2 linked regions of the Prochlorococcus marinus XMU1412 genome follow. The protein of the gene in region 1 interacts with the protein of each later gene in a pairwise test. Links are inferred from orthologs where the notes say so. Each region holds a gene or a part of one and is shown on either strand. Other genes may lie near its edges.

What was found.
Region 2: the proteins of gyrB (region 1) and gyrA interact in binary tests that used the Escherichia coli proteins (3 or more experiments, as listed by UniProt). The link is inferred for Prochlorococcus marinus XMU1412 from one-to-one orthologs.

The regions. Positions count from the first base shown.
Region 1 is NZ_JAAORJ010000004.1:536,771-547,929, reverse strand. What follows is about bases 370-3,255. They hold gyrB (DNA topoisomerase (ATP-hydrolyzing) subunit B), read left to right. Parts: upstream 370-771; coding sequence 772-2,739; downstream 2,740-3,255. Other genes in these bases: HA152_RS09505 (fluoride efflux transporter FluC), read left to right, coding at 3,069-3,255; HA152_RS09510 (hypothetical protein), read left to right, coding at 2,736-3,065; miaA (tRNA (adenosine(37)-N6)-dimethylallyltransferase MiaA), read right to left, coding at 370-621. Outside these bases: more of miaA, read right to left, coding at 1-369; more of HA152_RS09505, read left to right, coding at 3,256-3,434; HA152_RS09500 (CrcB family protein), read left to right, coding at 3,436-3,765; mgtE (magnesium transporter), read left to right, coding at 3,809-5,215; HA152_RS09490 (RpoD/SigA family RNA polymerase sigma factor), read left to right, coding at 5,316-6,317; HA152_RS09485 (alpha/beta fold hydrolase), read right to left, coding at 6,302-7,216; HA152_RS09480 (carbohydrate kinase family protein), read left to right, coding at 7,306-8,304; tRNA (adenosine(37)-N6)-threonylcarbamoyltransferase complex ATPase subunit type 1 TsaE, read right to left, coding at 8,262-8,699; ahcY (adenosylhomocysteinase), read left to right, coding at 8,751-10,169; HA152_RS09465 (DedA family protein), read left to right, coding at 10,172-10,828; HA152_RS09460 (single-stranded DNA-binding protein), read right to left, coding at 10,825-11,159. UniProt on the Escherichia coli protein: DNA gyrase negatively supercoils closed circular double-stranded DNA in an ATP-dependent manner to maintain chromosomes in an underwound state.
Region 2 is NZ_JAAORJ010000002.1:498,089-509,505, forward strand. The notes cover bases 4,300-7,443. They hold gyrA (DNA gyrase subunit A), read left to right. Parts: upstream 4,300-4,644; coding sequence 4,645-7,242; downstream 7,243-7,443. Other genes in these bases: HA152_RS05780 (GuaB3 family IMP dehydrogenase-related protein), read right to left, coding at 4,300-4,464; crtL (lycopene beta cyclase), read left to right, coding at 7,266-7,443. Outside these bases: bchI (magnesium chelatase ATPase subunit I), read right to left, coding at 1-100; HA152_RS05750 (RNA methyltransferase), read right to left, coding at 218-970; HA152_RS10130 (cytochrome c), read right to left, coding at 967-1,353; petG (cytochrome b6-f complex subunit V), read left to right, coding at 1,408-1,527; 16S rRNA (guanine(966)-N(2))-methyltransferase RsmD, read right to left, coding at 1,504-2,103; imidazole glycerol phosphate synthase subunit HisH, read right to left, coding at 2,117-2,734; trxA (thioredoxin), read right to left, coding at 2,746-3,069; more of HA152_RS05780, read right to left, coding at 3,301-4,299; more of crtL, read left to right, coding at 7,444-8,477; HA152_RS05795 (glycoside hydrolase family 57 protein), read right to left, coding at 8,697-10,280; HA152_RS05800 (2-isopropylmalate synthase), read left to right, coding at 10,504-11,417. UniProt on the Escherichia coli protein: A type II topoisomerase that negatively supercoils closed circular double-stranded (ds) DNA in an ATP-dependent manner to maintain chromosomes in an underwound state.

The sequences.
Region 1 (11,159 bases):
TTTTGTTCTTTGAAAAATTCTTTCTTTTAAATTATCTCTATCTAATCCAAGCTCTAGGATTTTCCAGTTAGGGGGTTTTTGAACTTTCAGAGTTGACAAAGGTTCACCTTTTACGTAGAAGACTTCCAAAGCTCTTATTGTTCGAATGTGGTCAGCAAAATTGATTTTTTTTGTTGATAATGGATCACAATTTTTTAACAGGTCCCAACATTGTTCTTGCCCCATTTCTTCTAATTGTCTTCTTAAATTATTTTGAGGAGGAACATCTGGGACAAAAAACCCTTTTGTTATTGAGTTCATATACAACCCACTTCCTCCAACAAGAAAAGGTAATTTTTTTTGTTTAATTTCTTCCTTAATAGATTTTTGAGCAATTTCTTGAAATTGTTTTACATTAATTGGATTGATTGGTTCCTCAATATCTATTAAAAAATGCTTTATTTTTTTTTGTTGGATTTTTGATGGCTTGGCTGTTCCAATATCCATGGACTTATAAATTTGCCTTGAATCGACATTGTGTATATGAGTTTTAAAATATTCTGCAATTTCAATAGCTAATTCTGTTTTGCCACTTGCAGTAGGCCCAATTAAAATTATTACATGAGGTGGATATGAAGACATATGGATTTCTGAAGAAAAAAATTTTGGCTATATAATTAAAGTGATTAAATTTTTCATTGACTTCAAGCCTTTATCTTATTGCGGTGGTAAATTTAATGAAAGACCTTTTAAAAATAACATTTTAAAAGTTTAATATTTTTTTTATATTAAATGAGTGAGGACAAAAGATCTAATAAAATCTCAAATGATTATGGCGCGGAACAGATTCAGGTTTTAGAGGGGTTAGAACCAGTTCGTAAACGCCCCGGGATGTATATAGGTTCAACAGGACCTAGGGGATTACATCATTTAGTATATGAGGTAGTTGATAACTCGGTTGATGAAGCACTTGCAGGACATTGTGATCATATAGAAATAGTTCTTCGCGCAGATGGTTCTGCTTTAATTTCTGATAATGGACGAGGTATTCCAACAGATATTCATCCAAGAACAGGGAAAAGTGCCTTAGAAACTGTACTAACTGTTCTTCATGCAGGAGGTAAATTTGGAAGTGGTGGTTATAAAGTTTCAGGGGGTTTGCATGGAGTAGGAATATCTGTAGTTAATGCTCTAAGCGAATGGGTTAATGTAACTGTTTATAGGGATGGAAGCGAATTTAATCAAAGATTTGAAAAAGGCGTATCAAAGGGTGAATTAGAAACTAAAAAGCAGACTGGCAGACCATCTAAGAAAGGAACAACTATTTGCTTTAAACCCGACAAAACGATTTTTTCTGGAGGAATTGAATTTGAATATGCTCTTCTTTCATCTAGATTAAGGGAGCTAGCTTATCTTAATGGCGGAGTAAAGATTGTTTTTAGAGATGAAAGAAATCAATTATCAGATGGCTCTTTTAAGGAAGAAATTTACTTGTATCAAGGAGGTATTAAAGAATATGTTGAATACATGAATGCTGAAAAAGATTCTATTCATCCTGAAATAATTTATGTTGACTCACAGAAAGAAAATGTATATGTAGAAGCAGCTTTGCAATGGTGTTCAGATGTATATTCAGATAATATTTTAGGATTTGCAAATAATATTAGAACTATTGATGGAGGAACTCATATTGAAGGGCTAAAAACAGTCCTGACAAGGACTTTCAATAATCTTGCAAAAAAGAGAGGCAAGAGAAAAGATATAGAAAAAAATTTAGCTGGCGAAAATATTAGAGAAGGTTTAACTGTTGTTTTATCAGTAAAAGTTCCAGATCCTGAATTTGAAGGACAAACAAAAACAAAATTAGGAAATACTGAAGTACGAGGAATTGTGGATTCTCTCATTGGGGAGGCTCTCACAAAATATATGGAATTCAATCCAGGAATTTTGGACTTGATTCTTGAAAAAGCAATTCAATCATTTAATGCAGCAGAAGCTGCGAGAAGGGCTAGAGAATTAGTAAGAAGAAAAAGTGTCCTAGAAAGTTCTACATTACCGGGAAAATTAGCAGATTGTAGTTCCAGAGATCCCTCAGAATCAGAAATTTATATAGTTGAAGGAGATTCAGCTGGTGGTTCCGCAAAACAAGGACGAGATAGAAATTTTCAGGCTATTTTGCCTCTCAGAGGTAAGATTCTTAATATTGAAAAAACTGACGATACTAAAATATATAAAAACACAGAAATACAGTCATTAATAACAGCTCTAGGATTAGGAATAAAAGGAGAGGAGTTCGACGAGAGCTCTTTAAGATATCATAGAGTTGTAATTATGACTGATGCTGATGTTGACGGTGCTCATATAAGAACTTTATTGCTGACATTTTTTTACAGATACCAAAGAGAACTTGTTGAGAAAGGTTTTATATACATTGCTTGTCCGCCTCTTTATAAAGTTGAAAGAGGTAAGAATCATAATTACTGTTATAACGAGAAACAATTAAAGGACACAATTCAAGGTTTTGGAGAAAATGCAAATTATAATATTCAAAGATTTAAGGGATTAGGTGAAATGATGCCAAAACAATTATGGGATACAACTATGAATCCTCAAACGAGGATGATGAAAAGAGTTGAAATCGAAGATGCACTTGAAGCTGACAGAATATTCAATATTTTAATGGGAGATAAAGTTGCACCAAGAAGAGAATTTATTGAAACCCATAGTAGCAACTTAGATATGGCAACTTTAGACATATGATTAATAATGTTCTCAAGAATTTTTGCTTAATTACTTTTGCTTTAATTGCTCCAATTACACTACCTGCTGGTGGGATCCAAAAAAGTTTAAATCAAAATAAGTTCCCTAATAATACAAATGAAATTATATTGAGTTCCAATACTTCTCTTTTTTCTTGTCCGGAAATTTATGCTAAGGAATTATTAGTTCTTGATCTAGGTACAACCTTATCAGTATTACGTAAATGGAAAGTCAGCAATAGTGAAACTTGGGTTAGGGTTGAATTAGCTTCTAATAAATTTTTAGATGATCCTAATAAGATTTTAAGAGGCTGGATAAAAATGTAAATTTTGGATTTTAGTTCAATAAGTATAATTTTAATTGGCAGTACTTTTGGATTAATACTGAGAATATTCATACAAAATAATTTTAAAAAAAGTATAGGTTTTGATATTCAAAATACTTCAATAGTAAATTTCTTATCATCTTTTTTTTTAGGAATTTTAGTAGCTTTAAATTTTATTAATAACGAAATATTAGTATTATTTTATATCGGTTTTTTAGGATGTTTTAGTACATTTTCTTCTTTTATATATCAACTATTTATCCTATTTAAAAAGAGAAAATACCTAAGATTATTTTTACATTATATTGAAGTGATAATTTTTTCATTCCTTTTTTTTTATTTAGGTTACTTTCTTATTCAGTTTTTTTAAAATGAAAGTAAATAATTTTATTTATATTCTTTTATCTGCTTATCTTGCTACCTTTCTAAGATTGACTATAAATAATAATTTTTTTATTTCAATAATTGGATCATTTTTAGTAGGTTTTTTCATCAGTAAAAGATTAAGTTATTCAACTGAAAAAATTTTATTGAGTGGTTTTTTTTCTTGCTTTACATCTTTTAGCGGATTTATATATTTTTTGTACAAAATTTTAAATCAAGGGGATTGGATAAAATTTATAATATTTTTTAATTTAATCATAATAGTAAATTTATTCACAATGGTTTTCGGGTTCTGGATAAGTAGAAAAATTACTTAGATTTCTTATAATGGTGTTGTTACTTTGATAAGGGATTATATGTATGAATGAAAATAATCTTGAAACAGTTACATCGTTATCTTCTGATTTAAGTACAAGAGAAAATATTACTATTCAACTTGAAGAATTGCTCATTGCGGGAAATTATGATGAGGCAAAGTTACTTTTAGAACCATCTCAACCTGTTGATATTGCAGATGCTATTGGAAGTCTTCCACAAATATTGCAGGCATTAGCATTTAGATTATTAAAGAAAAATGAAGCAATTGAGGTTTATGAATATTTAGATCCAGTAGTTCAGCAAACTTTATTAGAAAGACTGCGTTCAGGAGAAGTTTTAGAAATCGTTGAAAAAATGTCCCCTGATGATAGGGTTCAACTCTTTGATGAATTACCTGCAAAAGTTGTTCGAAAATTTTTATCTGCTCTTAGTCCTGGTGAAAGGAAAGTAACAGCTGAATTACTTGGATATGAGCCTGAAACTGCTGGAAGATTAATGACAACTGAATTTATAGATCTTAAAGAGATGCAAACAGCATCTGAGGCCCTTTCTTTAGTTAGAAAAAGAGCCCCATTCACTGAAACTATCTATAGCTTATATGTTACAGATAAAGAAAGACATTTAACTGGTATTCTCTCCTTAAGAGACCTTGTAACTGCTGATCCCTCTAAGCCAATTGGTGATGTTATGACAAGAGATGTAGTTAATATCTCTACTAATACGAATCAAGAAGAAGTTGCTAGAGCAATACAAAGATATGATTTTTTAGCTCTCCCAGTCGTTGATAGGGAAAAAAGACTTGTTGGGATAGTAACCGTCGATGATCTAATTGATGTCATTGAACAAGAAGCAACAAGAGACATTTATGCAGCGGGGGCAGTACAACCTGGCGATGAAGATGATTATTTTCAAAGTAGTTTGTTTACGATTGCTCGAAGAAGAATTTTATGGCTATTAATTTTGGTTTTGGCAAATGGTTTAACGACAAAAGTTATAGCTATGAATGATCAAATATTAAAAGAAATAGTTTTATTAGCTGCATTTATTCCACTACTTATAGGTACTGGCGGAAATGTTGGTGCTCAAAGTTCAACGGTTGTCATTCGAGGTTTAAGTACTCAAAAATTGAAGTCTCTTGGAGCAATTAAGGCAGTAGTTAAGGAGGCGATAACAGGTGCTCTTTTAGGTGTTTTTATGATGCTTGTAGTATTTCCCTTCGCTTGGTGGCAAGGCGAAGGGCCTTTAATCGCCTCTGCGGTGGGTATAAGTTTAATATCCATAACAACTTTAGCTGCTACAACAGGAGCAATCCTCCCATTGTTGTTTGACAGAATGAAATTGGATCCAGCCTTAATGTCCTCACCTTTCATTACAACCGTCACTGATATTGCTGGTGTATTTATTTATCTAAGTACAGCAAAATGGCTATTAAGCTCTTCATTAGTTTAAATTAAGTAGGTATTTATTCTCATTTTTGTAAAAATGTGGATTTTTTTGTTTAACTTTACATTTCTTAATGGTATTGTTTACAAAACATCATTCAACTTTCATGTCTTCTGAAACAATAAGTGAAAACAAGCTAGCGTCAATCGCAAGCATAAAAGCTAGTAATGATGTAGATCTTGTTCGATCATATTTAAGAGACATAGGAAGAGTTCCATTACTATCGCATGAGCAAGAAATTACTCTAGGTCGTCAAGTTCAGGAGTACATGGAAGTTGAAAGAGCAGAATTAGAAATTATTGAATTAACAGGAGATAAGCCCAGTATTGATGAATTATCGGCCAAATTAAACTTATCTACCTCAATAATTAAAAAAAGATTGAGAGCTGGTCAGAGAGCTAAGGAAAGAATGGTTGCAGCAAATTTAAGATTGGTAGTAAGCGTTGCAAAAAAATATACAAAAAGAAACATGGAACTTTTAGATTTAATTCAGGAGGGAACTATAGGATTAGTAAGAGGAGTTGAAAAATTTGATCCAGCCAGAGGTTATAAGTTTTCAACATATGCATACTGGTGGATTAGACAAGGCATTACAAGAGCTATAGCTGAAAAAAGTCGGGCGATTAGGCTGCCAATTCACATAACTGAAATGTTGAATAAGTTAAAAAAAGGTCAAAGAGAGCTCAGTCAAGAAATGTCTAGGACTCCAACTGTAACTGAACTTGCAAAATACGTAGAGCTTCCTGAAGATGATGTGAAAGATTTGATGTGCAAAGCTGGGCAGCCAGTTAGTCTTGAAACTAAAGTTGGTGATGGCGAAGATACTGTTTTATTAGATTTACTGGCAGGGGGCGATGATTTACCAGACGAACAAATAGAGATGGATTGTATGAGAGGTGATCTACATTCTCTCTTGCATCAATTGCCTGATCTGCAATGTAGAGTTTTAAGAATGAGGTACGGAATGGATGGTGATGAGCCAATGTCTCTTACAGGTATAGGAAGGGTACTAGGGATAAGCAGAGATCGAGTAAGAAACTTAGAAAGAGATGGATTAAGAGGCTTAAGAAGACTTAGTGATAATGTAGAAGCTTATTTTGTTTCTTGAATAAATTCATTTATTAACTTATTTGTTTTTTCGGGTTCTTCATCATGAGGGCAGTGACCAGCGCCTTTTATTATGTCTAATCTTTTGATATTACTGAATAGTTTCTTCCACTCTATTGCTTCATTTAAAGATTCCCAAGGATCTTCCTCACCCCATATCAATTGGATTGGAGAATCAACTTTAGGGAAAAGGTCAGTAGCAAGATAGTCATCAAATAAGTTAATAAAACCACGAAAAGCTTCTTTAGAATTTTTCCTTTGGGAGGGTTGATAAAGTATTTCAATCAATTCTTTATCGATATTTTTTCCTGAAGGATAAGCCTGTTCAAGTATTTTCTTTATAACTTTTGGATTAGCGGCTCTTGTAAAAAGTGTATTACTAATTACTCTTTGCCTGACTATCGTTTTAAGGACAGGTCTCAGTAGATTCATTAAGATATCACTTTTTTTTAAACGTTTATCATCCATAGTTCTTTGTGCACAATCAATCAAAATGATACCTTTGCAATTATCTTTGAGGATTTCAGCAGCTTTCAATGCAATAACACCTCCAATTGAATTTCCTACCAAGTAAACAGGAGATTTTATTACCTCTGCACAAAATGTTGATATTTGATTACCCCATAAGTCAAAAGAATATTTAATGGAGTTTACTTTGTCAGGTTCGTAATTTAATAAAGCACTAGGCTGACTACTTTCACCAAATCCTAATAAGTCAATTGCATAGCAGTTAGAAAATTTACCAAGAAAATCTTGATTATGTCTCCAGTGGTTTTTTGATGCCCCAAATCCATGAACTAATAAAATTTTAATATTTTTTTCAGAAGTAGATTCTTTGGATAAAGACCAAGAAATTTCCCAATTTTTCCACTTCCAAGTTTCAGATTTATTTAAAGACACTGTGTATATGCTTTTAATTAAACTTTAATTCAAAAAAAAATTATTCGTTTTTAATAAATTATTCTTAGTTAAGAAAAAGCGTTCATTTTATGAAAAAGAAAAAGGTTATATGTATTGGTGAGGCTTTAATAGACAGAATCAGAAATAAGTCAAATAAAGGATTTACAGATTTTTTGGGTGGTGCGCCGGCTAATGTAGCTTGTGCATTGAGAAAATTAAAAATAGATTCAATCTTTATGGGAAGTTTGGGTAATGATGATTATGGAAAAAAATTTATTTCTCAATTTGATCAATTGGGAGTTAATTTAGATTTCTTGCAATTAAATAATGATTCATCTACTCGTGTGGTTAATGTTGATAGGGATCAATTTGGAGATCGTTTTTTTTCAGGCTTTGAGGAAAGTTCTCATGTATGCTATGCAGACGAAGTTCTTAGCAAGAAATTAATAGAAAAAGAAATTTTAAATTTGGAGAAATCTTTTCTAGAAATAAAATATTTGGTAACAGGAACGAACTTATTATCATCTCCAATATCAGCAGAGACTATTTTTTTTCTTATAGAACAGGCTAATAAATTTGAAGTCAAAATAGTTATTGATTTGAATTGGAGAGAGGTCTTTTGGGATCATACAAGTTTCTCATCCGAAATTAGTAAAGCCGCGAGAGTTAATTTAATCAAGAATTTTTTAAATCATGCAAATGTTTTAAAGCTTGCGAAGGAAGAAGCAATTTTGTTTTTTGAGGATGAAAATCCCTTGCTAATATCTCAACGACTGTCTAATAGACCAGATGTAATAATAACTGATGGAAAAAATCCTGTTTTATGGAGCATCAACGGATTTCAGGGAATTACCGAAACTCCTACTTCACAAAAAATTGTTGATACAACCGGGGCAGGCGATGCTTTTCTAGCTGGCTTTATTTCAAAATTAATTTCTTCTGGCTATCCTACAAATGATTTAGAGATAGAAGATTGCATTAAGTTCGCAGGTGTTTGTGGATTATTAACTTGTCTTGGTGAAGGCGCCATCGAGCAACAGCCATATTATGAAAAGGTTAATAAATTTTTGGGATCTCTTATTTCGTAGTTTCTTCCATAATCTTTTGCGTAACTAATTTCTATTTTCCAGAAATTATCAATAACTGGTTCTATTAATTCTGGCCATTCAATAACTAAAATAGCTTGTCTTTGTATTGCTTCTTCTTCTTCAGAAAAAAAAACTTCCTTTGCTAAAGATACATTTCCTAACCTGTATAAATCAAGGTGGATTAGTGGAATTTTTCCGGAGTTATAGTGATGCGATAAAGCAAATGTAGGGCTTGTAATGTCCTCAGAGATTGATAAGCCTTTAGCAATCCCTTGTACAAATGAAGTTTTCCCAGCCCCAATTGGACCCTTTAATAAAACAATTGATTGTGGATTTAATTTGTGTGAGAGTTTTTTTCCTAAATTTAAAGTTTCTTTTAAATTTTCAACAAACACAAAATTACACAAAAATCATTTATAGTTTAATAATAAATGTATTTACTAGATATGGTTATCGCAAATTCAGTTAAAACCCCTACACCAAATTATGAAATTGCTGATATCTCCTTATCAGATTTTGGCCGTAAAGAAATTAAAATTGCCGAAACGGAAATGCCTGGATTAATGGCACTTAGAGATAAATATCAATCAGAAAAGCCACTAAAAGGTGCAAAAATAGCCGGAAGTTTGCATATGACTATTCAGACTGCAGTCTTAATAGAAACTCTTGTTGATCTTGGGGCAGAAGTGAAATGGGCTTCATGCAATATTTTTTCAACTCAAGATCATGCGGCGGCGGCTATTGCAGATCAAGGAATTCCTGTATACGCAAAAAAAGGTGAGACACTTGATGAATATTGGCAATATACCCACTACATTCTTGATTGGGGTTCAGACTCTCCAAATATGATTCTTGATGATGGTGGGGATGCAACTGGTTTATTGATACTCGGCAGTAAAGCGGAAAAAGATTTGTCTGTTTTAGATAATCCTGGTAATGAAGAAGAAATTGCTTTATTCAATTCTATTAAGTCTAAATTAGAAAATGATAATGACTTCTATTCTAGAATTAAAAGTAATATCATTGGTGTCACTGAAGAAACTACGACAGGAGTTGCAAGACTGTATCAACTGCAAAAGCAAAATGCTTTACCTTTCCCTGCGATCAACGTTAATGATTCAGTAACTAAGAGCAAATTTGATAATTTATATGGCTGTCGCGAATCTTTAGTTGATAGTATAAAGCGCGCAACTGATGTGATGATTGCTGGGAAGGTTGCTTTGGTAATGGGTTTTGGAGATGTAGGTAAAGGTTCAGCTCAGTCATTGCGTGGACTTGGTGCAATCGTAAAAGTTGCTGAAGTTGATCCAATTTGTGCTCTTCAAGCGGCAATGGAAGGTTTTAGCGTTGTCACGTTAGACGATGTTGTGGAAGATATAGATATCTTTGTTACAGCAACTGGGAATTATCAAGTAATTACAAATGAAAATCTCGTCAAGATGAAAGATGAGGCTATAGTTTGTAATATTGGTCATTTCGATAATGAAATTGATGTGGCTTCATTGAAAGATTATCCATGGGAAAATATTAAGCCGCAGGTTGATCACATAACTTTACCAAGTGGCAATAAAATAATTCTTTTAGCCGAAGGTAGATTAGTTAACTTAGGCTGTGCCACTGGACATCCAAGTTTTGTTATGAGTAATTCTTTTACTAACCAAGTATTAGCTCAAATCGAACTTTTCAATAAGTCCGAGCAATATGCGAAAGAGGTTTATGTTTTACCAAAGCATTTAGATGAAATGGTAGCTAGATTACATCTTGATAAAATTGGTGCAAAATTAACAAAATTAACTAAGGAACAAGCTGATTATATTAATGTCTCTGTTGAAGGACCTTACAAACCAGAGCTTTATAGATACTAAGTTTGAGTTTAATTTTTGTAAATTTTCTTACTTCAATTCCCGACTATATTAGTTTGGCTGTTGAAAAGAATTCAACAATTGCATACCTCACTATTTGTTTGGCTATGTTTTTGGAAAACATAATACCTCCAATTCCTTCGGAAATAATAATGCCATTAGGAGGTTTTTTTGTTTATCAACAAAAATTAAATTTCTATATTTTAGTTTTTTGGGGATTACTTGGAACTATTTTAGGTTCATTACCTTGGTACTATTTAGGTAGATTAGTAAATGAAAAAAGACTTTCAAATTTTCTAGATAAAAAAGGAAAATATCTGGGTATTTCTCCTAGTGATTTAAGTAAAAGTAAAAGGTGGTTTGATAAATACGGTGTTTCTTTAGTTTTTTGGGGCAGATTAGTACCAGGTATAAGAACTTTAATCTCAGTTCCTGCTGGCATAGAACTTATGCCATTGAGAAAATTTTTGCTTTGGACTACATTTGGGAGTCTAATATGGGTAGCACTTCTCACTTATTCAGGTTATTTATTTGGTGAAAATTATCGAATCATTCAAACTTATTTAGATCAAATCAAATATGTTGTAAAGCCAATTTTAATTTTAATTTTCTTATATTTTTTTATAAGAATACTTATTAGATTTCTTAAAAATAGAGCTTAAAAAGGAATTTCACTTGAGTTATTGCTGTTGGAATATTGGTTATTATCAGAATCCTTTCGTGAGCCTAGTAAGTTTAATCTATCTACCCTAACAACTGGTTTAAATCTGTCTTCTCCAGTATTTTTATCTTTCCAGCTATCAATCTTAAAGCTTCCTGTAATTCCAATTAATGATCCTTTTTTCACATAATCTGCGGCTATTTGTGCTTGCTTGCCCCATATTTCTAAATTAAACCAATCTGGCTCTTCATCTCTGCTTCTTCTGTTAACTGCAATTGTGAAGTTCGCTACTATACTGCCTGATTCGAAATATCTGACATCTGGTTCTCTTC
Region 2 (11,417 bases), on another replicon or contig:
TTCTTGGATCAATAACATTTAACAAGAGAGCCAATTTCATTTCTTCTTGACCAATTACTGCGGTAAAAGGAAAAACTCTTCTTTTCTTTGTTGTAGGCACAGTTTTAGTTTTCTTAAATATTCAAATAATCAATAGATGTTACTTCAGAAAATGTTTTTAGTAAATATCCATATCAAATTAAAACAAGAAGTGAATAGTAATTAATCAAGTTTATACTTACTTATTTTTTTTTGAATTGTTCAAAAACCAGTTTATTTGATGGACAATTCCTCTTAAAACATTTATTTCGTGCATTGATGTATTTGCCCTCAAAATAAAATTCTTAAATTTACTGATTTTTGCCTTGGAGGTATGTTTTAAAAGATATCCAACTCGCAAAAGCATTTCTTCTATCTCCACAAATGTATCATGTATTTCTTTCGATGATGCTAAGTTAAAAACTTTTAATTCATTTTTTAAATTCTTCTTAGAAGACTTATTTAATTCATACAAAACTATTGAAACAGCGTGAGAAAGATTTAATGAAGGATTATTCTCAGAAGTTGGAATATTAAAAGTTTTATTTGCTAAAAGCAATTCACTGTTAGTTAAACCTCTATCTTCTCTTCCGAATATAATTGCTAAATTATTAATCTTCTTAAAAGATAAAGTCCAATCAAATATATCTTCAGAAGATACAAAAAATGAATCTTTATTTACATCAATCCTTCCACAAGATGCTAGAACCAAATCACAATCAAAAATTGCTTTTTGAAGATCATCAAAAACCATACAATGTTTAAGAAATTTTTGACCTTTAAGAGCCATTTTTTTTGCTTCTAAAGAAAATATGTCGCATTTAGGAGAAACAATTCTTAATTCATCAACTTCAAAATTACTGCATAATCTAGCAACGCTTCCTACATTTAAAGGGCCATTTGGTTCAACTAAAATTACCTTTAAATTAGAAAAATTTTTTCTCAAAATCATTCAAGGCTATGAAGATATTTTAATAAATTGGACATATTTACAGGATCAATTTCAAAACTTGGCATAGGAGGAGTCAATCCTCCAGTAACTTGTTTTATTATCTCTTTATCATTAAGACGTTGAGTTATTGAGTGTAAGTCTGGCCCCACTAATCCTCTTGCTGTAATTCCATGACATCCAACACAATTTATCTTAAAAAGAGCATCTCCTTCCTCGGCAGAGCCATTAAGTTCAAGAGTCTCAATAATATATTTGTTATTTTCATGATGATTTATGAGAAATATTGAAAAACAAATAAATAAAACTCCAAATACAACAAAAACAATTTTTAAGAATTCTCTCTTAAAGTCTCTTTCTGCTGCAGTTGATGAAGATGTTGACACAAAAAATAGTCTCTATGTAACAATTGTGAGTAAGAAATTCAAAAAAGGCAAAAAATGATCGAGCCTCTTCTATGTGGAATTGTTTTAGGTTTAGTTCCAATAACTCTTCTTGGATTATTCGTTAGTGCATGGAATCAATACAGAAGAGGCTCAGGGATGCTGGACATTGATTAAAAATGTTAATCTTGACTGTCCATAATTCCTTACATCTATAGTTTCCCACAAAGTACTTTTTTTAATAAATAGATTTGGAGAATGTTCACAAATAACTGTTGAATTTTTTTTTAAAAGATTACATTTAAATATTTGATTTAAAACTAATTCATGGAAATCCACATCGTATGGAGGATCTAGATAAACAAAATCAAATTTTAATTTGTTAAAGTCCATATTCCTAGATGATAAGTTTCTCTCATAATTAGGTTTTGTCCATTTCAAAACGTCTTTACATATAACTTCTATATCATTTCTCCTATTCTCTACATTCTCCAACGAGAGTAAATTTTCTATGCAAATTTTTGAGTTGATTTTGTTTTTTTCAATTGCAATTATTTTGCTTGCCCCATGATTATAGGCTTCACAAGAAATGGCCCCTGTTCCACTAAATAAATCTAACCAGTTACTATTTTCAACCCTTCTGTTCAATATATTGAATATGGCCTCTCTCACTCTCAAAGTTGTAGGTCTGGTATAAGAATTATTTGGACTTTGGAGTTTTTTACCACCTATTAATCTTAAGTTAGTCTTCATTCCTAAACATCTCTTATTGAATATTACTCAACCATCTTCTCAAAAGTTTTTCGCCGGTTTTTCCAGATTTTTCTGGATGAAATTGACAGGCCAATAAATTATCATTCTCAATCATTGCAGTTAATTTTTCAGAGCCATAATCAACCTGAGCTGCAATAATATTTAAGTCATCTGGGATTGCATGATAGGAATGTACAAAATAGACCCAATTATTTAATTCTTCTAACTCTAATAATGTATTTGGTTTAGTAGGTAAAAGTTGGCACCAACCCATGTGTGGGATTCTTTGGTTAACAATTGTGGGTATTTTTTGTATTTTTCCTTTTAAAATCCCTAGCCCTTGAACTTTTCCTTCATCACTAGATTCAAAAAGGAGTTGGAGACCTAAACATATCCCAAAAAAGGACTTCCCACTTTTAATCCAATTTTTCAAATCAGTAATCAAATCAGTGTTTATGAGATTATTCATTGCTGGATCAAATGATCCAACCCCAGGAAGTATTATCGCCTTACAAAGCTTCGAATCATTAAAGTTTTTAATCAATATAATTTCTTCTCCAAGACTTTCTAGAGATTTTGTTACAGAATGAATATTACCCATTCCATAGTCTATTAGTCCAATTTTATGCAAAGCTTTTAAATTTATAAATGCTTAGTTAAAGTGCTAGAAAGAGTTGCTTTTGGCACAGCACCAACAACTGTATCAACCTTTTGACCACCCTTAAAAATCATTAATGTAGGAATACTTCTAATTCCGTATTGACTGGCTACATTTGGATTCTCATCCGTGTTTAATTTAAAAACTTTAATTTTCCCTTCAAAGTCCTTTGAAATTTCTTCTACAACTGGAGCGACCATCCTACATGGACCGCACCATGGTGCCCAAAAATCAACCAATACTGGTAGATCACTTTGCAGTACATCCTTGTCAAATGAAGAATCAGTTACGGCTGGAGCTGATGACATAATTTAAGTATTCCCTTTTTGAAAATTTAGCAGGCAAATCTTTTAAGTGATGATTTCATTACAGATAAAATAATATAAGTAACAAAATATCTAAAAAAGCCCGATTAATCGGGCGATTTAGTGTGTGAGGAGTATGGGGTTTCCCCCATCATTTCATAATAACTCCTAATTAGAAAATTTTTCAATTTAATACTTAATTCACTAAGGTTTTATAATTTTGTTCTAGATGAACTACTTACCCATCCCAAGCTGCTGAGCTTTTTGATAAACCTTACCCTCTGTGAGAAGCGATGGTGCGATAACTATTTCAACTTCTTGCATTTCTTTAATATTTTTTGCACCAAGAGTACTCATTGAGGTTCTAATGGCTCCTAATAAATTATGTGTCCCATCATCAAGTAAGGCAGGGCCTTTAATTATTCTTTCTAAGGAGCCTGTAGAACCAACTTCAATTCTTGTGCCCCTTGGCAATACTGGACTTGGAGTAGCCATACCCCAATGAAATCCTTTACCTGGAGCGTCTGAGGATTTAGCTATTGGGGATCCAATCATTACAGAATCTGCTCCACATGCTAAACATTTGCAGATATCTCCGCCCGTTACAATTCCTCCATCACCAATAATAGGAATATAACGACCACTTTCTTTAAAGTAATCATTTCTTGCCGCACTACAATCAGCAATTGCAGTTGCTTGAGGGATTCCAATTCCCAATACTCCTCTTGATGTACATGCCGCTCCGGGTCCTATCCCAACCATTAGTCCTGCAACTCCAGCATTCATAAGAAGTTTTGCAACTTTGTAAGTAACACAATTTCCAGCTACAACTGGGACATTCATAGATTGGCAGAGATTTTTAATATTTAAGGTTTCCTTACCTTCCATACCTAGATGTTCAGTTGAAACAACTGTTCCTTGAAGAAAAAATAAATCTATTTTGGAATTATTAAGTGTTTCTTTAAACTTAATAGCAGCTTGAGGTGTCCCACTAAAAGCAGCGATACCTCCTCTTTCTTTGACCTCATTTATTCTTTGTAAAATCAATTCCTCCTTGACGGGTTCACTATATATTTTCTGCATTAACGGAACGAACTCATTCTTCCCGACAGATGCTATTTGGTTCAATATTTCATCAGGATTTTCATATCTTGTTTGTATACCCTCCATATTAATTACCCCTATGGAACCTAATTTTGTGAGTTCTACAGCCGTATTGACATCGACAACACTGTCCATGGCACTAGCTACGATCGGAACTTCTCTTTTAAAATCACCTATTGACCAAGAAGGATCAGTCAAATCGTAATCAAGTGTTCTATTACCCGGGACTAAAGCTATTTCATCAATGCCATAAGCCCTTCTGACTTTTTTATTTAAACCAAGTTCAATATTCACGGAATTTTTCTCTTTATTTTGAATAAATTAACAACTAAAGGGGTAATAAGCCAAGGTTTATTCAAAAACAACAGGTTTTATTTTGATTTGTGTGTAAATGTGAGTATTTGGGAATTAAATAAATATTTTTTTTTATTCATTATGACAATGAGCGATTATTATTAAAAAAAGGATTTTTATATGTCTGATATTTTAGATTCTGATAACTCAGGATTAAGCGAAGATAACGACCGAATTATTCAGACTGACCTAAGAAACGAGATGTCTCGCTCATACCTTGAGTATGCAATGAGCGTTATAGTCGGTCGTGCTCTTCCGGATGCGAGAGATGGATTAAAACCTGTTCATAGAAGAATTCTTTATGCAATGTATGAACTTGGTTTAACTAGCGGTAGACCATACAGAAAATGTGCAAGAGTTGTTGGAGAAGTACTAGGTAAGTATCACCCTCATGGCGATACTGCTGTTTATGATGCTTTGGTTAGGATGGCTCAGGATTTCTCTATGAGAATGCCTCTCATAGATGGCCATGGAAACTTTGGTTCTGTTGATAATGACCCTCCAGCCGCAATGAGATATACAGAATCTCGTTTACAGTCTCTTACAGATGAAAGTCTATTAGAGGATATTGAATCTGAAACTGTAGATTTCGCCGATAATTTTGACGGTTCTCAGCAAGAACCAACAGTTTTACCTGCTAGGATTCCTCAACTACTGCTAAATGGATCATCTGGAATAGCTGTAGGAATGGCAACTAATATTCCACCTCATAACTTAGGAGAATTAATTAATGGTCTTAAATCAATCATCAATAACCCTTCGATTGAAGATAGAGAACTTTTTGAAATAATTAAGGGTCCAGATTTTCCCACAGGTGGTCAAATCCTAGGCAGAGATGGTATCAGAGAAACTTTCAAGACAGGGAGGGGTTCAATAACCATGAGAGGTGTAGCAAATATTGAGCAAATTAAATCCAGTGGTAGAGCAGAAAAAGATGCAGTAATAATTACAGAGCTCCCATTTCAAACTAATAAAGCGGCATTGATAGAAAGAATTGCTGACTTAGTTAATGAAAAAAAACTAGAAGGTATTTCTGATATTAGAGATGAAAGTGATCGAGACGGAATGAGGATTGTTATTGAACTAAAAAGGGATGCCTACCCACAAGTAGTTTTAAATAATTTATTTAAGTTAACACCTCTACAAAATAACTTTAGTGCAAATATCCTTGCTTTAGTAAAAGGAGAGCCCACAACACTTTCACTCAGGAAAATGTTAGATGTATTTCTAGACTTCAGAGTGGAGACAATAAGGCGAAGAACGGGATTTTTATTAAAAAAGGCTGAAGAGAGGGATCACATTGTAAAAGGTCTTTTATTAGCGTTGGGCTCTATGGATGAAATTATCAATCTAATAAGATCAGCAAAAGATACAGCTTCAGCTAGAGAAAAATTACAAAATGATCATGAGTTATCTGCCACACAGGCAGACGCAATCTTACAAATGCAGTTAAGAAGATTAACAGCCTTAGAAGCAGATAAAATCAAAGGTGAACATAATGAATTAACCCGAAAAATCAACCAATATCAGCAAATATTGAATAGTAAAGAGAGAATTTTTGAAATTATTCTTGAAGAACTTAATAAAATCGATGAAAGATTTTCCTCTCCAAGAAAAACAGAAATACTTGATTTAGGAGGTGGTCTAGATGATATTGATCTTATCGCTAATGACAGATCTGTAGTTTTATTAACTGAAGCAGGTTATTTAAAAAGAATGCCTGTTAATGAATTCGAATCTACAAGTCGTGGGTCAAGAGGTAAGGCTGGAACAAAGACACAAGGAGATGATGAAGTAAAATTATTTATAAGCTGTAATGATCATGATACTCTTTTGCTTTTCAGTGATAGAGGCGTATCTTATGCTCTTCCAGCATATAGAGTTCCTATGAGTAGCAGAACAGCTAAAGGTACTCCATCAGTTCAACTTCTCCCAATACCAAGAGAAGAAAAGATAACTTCATTGGTTGCAGTAGATTCTTTTGATAACAACTGTTATCTATTAATGCTAACCAAGGCTGGATTTATAAAAAGAACTTCACTCTCTGCCTTCTCAAAAATTCGATCAAATGGATTAATAGCAATAAATCTTGAGGATGGAGACGCTTTAACTTGGGTTAGATTATCAAGAGAAGGTGATAGTGTTTTGATTGGATCAAGAACAGGAATGGCTATTCATTTCAGATTAGATATTAAGGAATTAAGGCCACTTGGCAGGACTGCGAGGGGGGTTAAATCTATGAATCTGAGAAAAGGAGACAATCTTGTATCTATGGATGTTTTGACATCTGATTTAGTTGATCAATTAGCTAAAAATGAAGATCTTACTAACGAATTTGATGACAATCTTGAAGTTAACTCTTCAGAAGGTCCTTGGGTACTAATTGCCAGTTCATTTGGACTAGGTAAAAGAGTGCCTGTAACTCAGTTCAGATTGCAAAAAAGAGCAGGCATGGGTTTGAAAGCCATAAAATTCAGAATTAAAGATGATGTATTAGTTTGTTTGAAGGTCCTCGGAGAAGGGGAAGAATTACTTTTTGTGACCGAAAAAGGGGTGATAGTAAGAACAAACGCAGATAAAATTTCCCAACAATCTAGAGCCGCTACTGGAGTAAAATTACAAAGGTTGGACGAGGGTGATCACTTATCAGAAGTTGTCTTAGTTCCTCATGCACAAACAGAAGAACTAGACCAATTTAATGCAGGCACAGAAAATTAAAAGAAAATGGTTTATTAGATCATATGGAAATACTTGATATTTTAATTCTTGGTTCCGGGCCCGCCGCACTTTGCTTGGCCTCTGAATTAGCCAAGCAAGATCTAAATATAAAAGGGATATCAACTAAATCTCCAAATGAAAAATGGGAGAATACATATGGTATTTGGGCTTCTGAATTAGAGGAATTAGGATTAGAGTCCTTGTTATCTCATCGATGGTGTAAAACAGTTAGTTTTTTTGGAAATGGGGAAAATAAAAAGGGAGATAATCCAACAAAACATAATTATGATTATGGTTTGATAAACCAAGAAGCCTTTCAAAACGAACTTTTAAAAAAGTGTAAAGGAATTGAATGGTTGAATGAAACAGCTAAAGATATTAAAGAGAAAAATAAAATATCTGAGGTAATTTGTTTTTCAGGACTAAGGATAAAGGCAAGGTTAGTCATTGACGCAAGTGGTCATAAAAGTAATTTTGTAAAAAGGCCAGTCCAAAATGAGATCGCTCAACAAGCTGCATATGGAATCGTCGGGAAATTTTCATCGCCACCAGTCAGTAAGGAACAGTTTGTTTTAATGGATTTTCGTCCAAATCATTTAAACAATGAAGAAAAATTATCATCTCCATCATTTCTCTATGCAATGGATCTTGGAAATGAAACTTTTTTTGTTGAAGAAACATCATTAGCTTGTTATCCTGCATTATCCCAAGAGAATCTTAAAAAAAGACTTTTTAAAAGACTGAATAATAAAGGTATAGAGGTAAGTGAAATTTTTCATGAAGAGAATTGCCTTTTCCCAATGAATTTACCCCTCCCATTTAAAAAACAATTTGTACTTGGTTTTGGAGGTTCTGCTAGCATGGTGCATCCTGCATCAGGATACATGATCGGATCTTTATTAAGAAGAGCTCCACTACTTGCAGAAAAATTAGCACTCTTTTTAGAAGAACCTCATCTAAGTTCTCTTGAACTAGCAACAAAAGGTTGGGGGATCCTATGGCCTTACGAGTTAACACAAAGGCATAAACTTTACCAATATGGTCTTAGAAGATTGATGAGTTTTGACGAAAGTAGATTAAGATGTTTTTTCTCGAATTTCTTTAGATTATCAACGAATGAATGGGTAGGTTTTCTTACTAATACACTTCCACTCCCAAAACTAATTTACGTTATGAGTAAGATGTTTATAAATTCACCTCTAAAAGTAAAACTAGGAATGCTTAAGTTAAATTGAATCACTCTACTCTTTTATGCATAAAATTAAACAAGTTTCATACCACCTTTAAGCCAATTTATGGGAATGACAAAAACATCTATGACGATCAGTTAAGTATTAATGAAACTGTTAATACTTTGAAGGCTTACAAATATTTTTCTTCTACATTAAAAATTTGCAGAATTTTTTTTAGCTAAAGTCGTGACATTTCGAGGCTAACAAGCTCTTAGTATTTTTTTATTTTCGCCAATCATTAATATTAATATCCGGAAAAACTTTATCTTCTTCCTCAATATCTTCAAGAAATTTTAAATTGATATTGGAATGATTTTTAATCATTTCAACTATTTTCCAAAACCTGAACAAATGTCTTTCTATCCTCTCTTTTGCAAGTTCAGTTGTAGTTCCAGCTCTTAGTATGAAACTCCAATCAGAGGATTCAGAGAGAAGTAATTCTCTTGCTGCTTGCTTGAAAAGTCGTAAAGAAAGGTCATTATTAAATTTTTTAGAACATAAATCAACAAAAGTTGAGCCTGCTTTCGTAATTTCAGGAACAATCCAAGCATTTGCATCATTAATCCAATAGTTATGGTAACCTCCTTGTCCCCAACTTGATGGTGATGGATCGCAAATCTGAAGATTTGGCTTTTGAATTAAGAATTCTTTTAAATTTGTAAGCTTAATTGAATATTTACTAGAATTTTTTAAAATATTTTCAATAAAAAAAGGTCCCTCATACCACCAATGACCAAATAACTCTGCATCAAATGGAGCTACCAATAAGGGCTTGAAGGAAGAGGATAATGTTAATTTTTCTAATTGTTTGGATCTCGCGAGAAGATAAGAATCAGCATGTTCTGCAACCTTCTTTTTGGCTTCATTTTCTAAGTAAAACGCCTTTTCCCCTAATGGTACCTTATCATTTGTAATCTTATGAAACTTCAAACCCAAAGGTCTTTTTGTTGAGATACCTTTCTTTTGGAGTTTGGAGATAGGTAATTCCCATCCCAAATCTTTATGAAATTCCCTATAAACCTTATCTCCCGGGAACCCGTCCTTTGCTGACCAAACAGGTAAAGTTGATTCACTATCTCTTCCAAAAAAGGCTACTCCTTTTTTCGAGCATATTGGAGCGTACACGCCATACCTAGGCCTTGGCGTAGCGTTTAGAATACCATGACCATCTAAGATTGCATATCTAATTCCAGAATTAAATAGCATTTCATCTAAATTCTCATAATATGCACATTCAGGTAACCAAATACCTAAAGGCTTAGTTCCAAAAATATTTTCATGGTTCCTAATGGCTGTATTGATTTGTCCTTTAACAGTTTCTGGATTCTCCCTTAAAATTGGCAAATATCCGTGTGTAGCAGCACAAGTAAGAATATCCAAATTTCCAGAGTTATTTAAAACTCTAAACTTCTCAATTAAATCTCCAGAACATTGTTGCCAATACAAGTATTTGTCATTAAGGTTATTCATTAAAAATGCAGAGGCATTTTTTTCTTCTTTTGGCAGTTCGTTTAAGAAATTATTTCTTGTTTCAATCCAGCTTGGGAATGTTTCTTTAATTTTTTTATCATTTAGAAGTGATAATAATGTTGGAGACAAACTAATAGTAAGTTTGGTATTTAAAGGATTTTCATTTTTGGAAGATTCTATTGATTGAAGTAGTGGTATATAACATTCCAAAATCGCTTGAAATAACCAATCCTCTTCTAAAGAGTTTTTTTCATTTTTTCTGACATAAGGTAGATGCGCATGTAAAACTATCGCTAACTGTCCTAAAAAATTATTTTTAGGGTATTGCCCATTCATACTTTTTAAATTTATGCCTATAGTTCTATAAAAATTCGAAATTATTTTTTATAAAAGAAGGCTTTAACCATAAAAGAATACTTTAAAAATTTAAGTATTTTATTTTTTTTTCATAATTTTAACCAATATTATCTAAGTTATAATCTTTCAACAAATTTTTATTGAAGTAAATCTAGTCAAATTTTTTTAATTAGCTTAATATAAGTTTAGTTTACTCCCTCTAATGTCAAAAGATCCTGGAAGAATTTTGATATTTGATACAACTCTTCGAGATGGAGAGCAATCTCCTGGTGCCAGTTTAAATCTCGAAGAAAAACTTGCTATCGCCCATCAATTAGCAAGATTAGGAGTAGATGTTATTGAAGCTGGATTCCCTTTCGCAAGTCCAGGAGATTTTAAAGCTGTTAATAAAATTGCTAATGCTGTAGGGAAAGAAAATGGCCCTATAATATGCGGTTTAGCTAGAGCGTCTAAAGGCGATATAAAAGCATGTTACGAAGCAGTAAGTCCAGCTCCCAAAAAAAGAATACATACTTTTATTGCGACAAGTGATATTCATCTTAAACATAAACTTAAAAAATCCAGAAAAGATGTTCTTCAAATAGTTCCAGAAATGGTTAACTATGCAAAATCATTAGTTGATGATATTGAGTTTTCTTGTGAAGATGCCTCAAGGAGTGATCCTGATTTTTTATACGAAGTTATTCAACTAGCAATTTCTGCAGGAGCGACAACAATAAATATCCCTGATACTGTTGGATTTACAACTCCTAGTGAATTTGGCAAGCTAATTGTCGACATAAATAAAAATGTTCCAAATATTGATGAGGCAGTAATCTCGGTTCATGGTCATAATGATTTGGGTTTAGCAGTAGCCAATTTTCTTGAGGCAGTAAAAAATGGAGCAAGACAACTAGAATGTACTATTAATGGAATTGGTGAAAGAGCCGGGAATGCCTCTCTAGAAGAATTAGTAATGGCACTTCATGTTAGGAAAAGTTTTTTTAATAGTTTTTTCAAAAGAAATCCAGATTCCCCAACTCCTCTTACGGCTATAAGAACAGAAGAAATAACAAAAACCTCTAGACTTGTTTCTAACCTAACTGGAATGACTGTACAACCTAATAAAGCAATTGT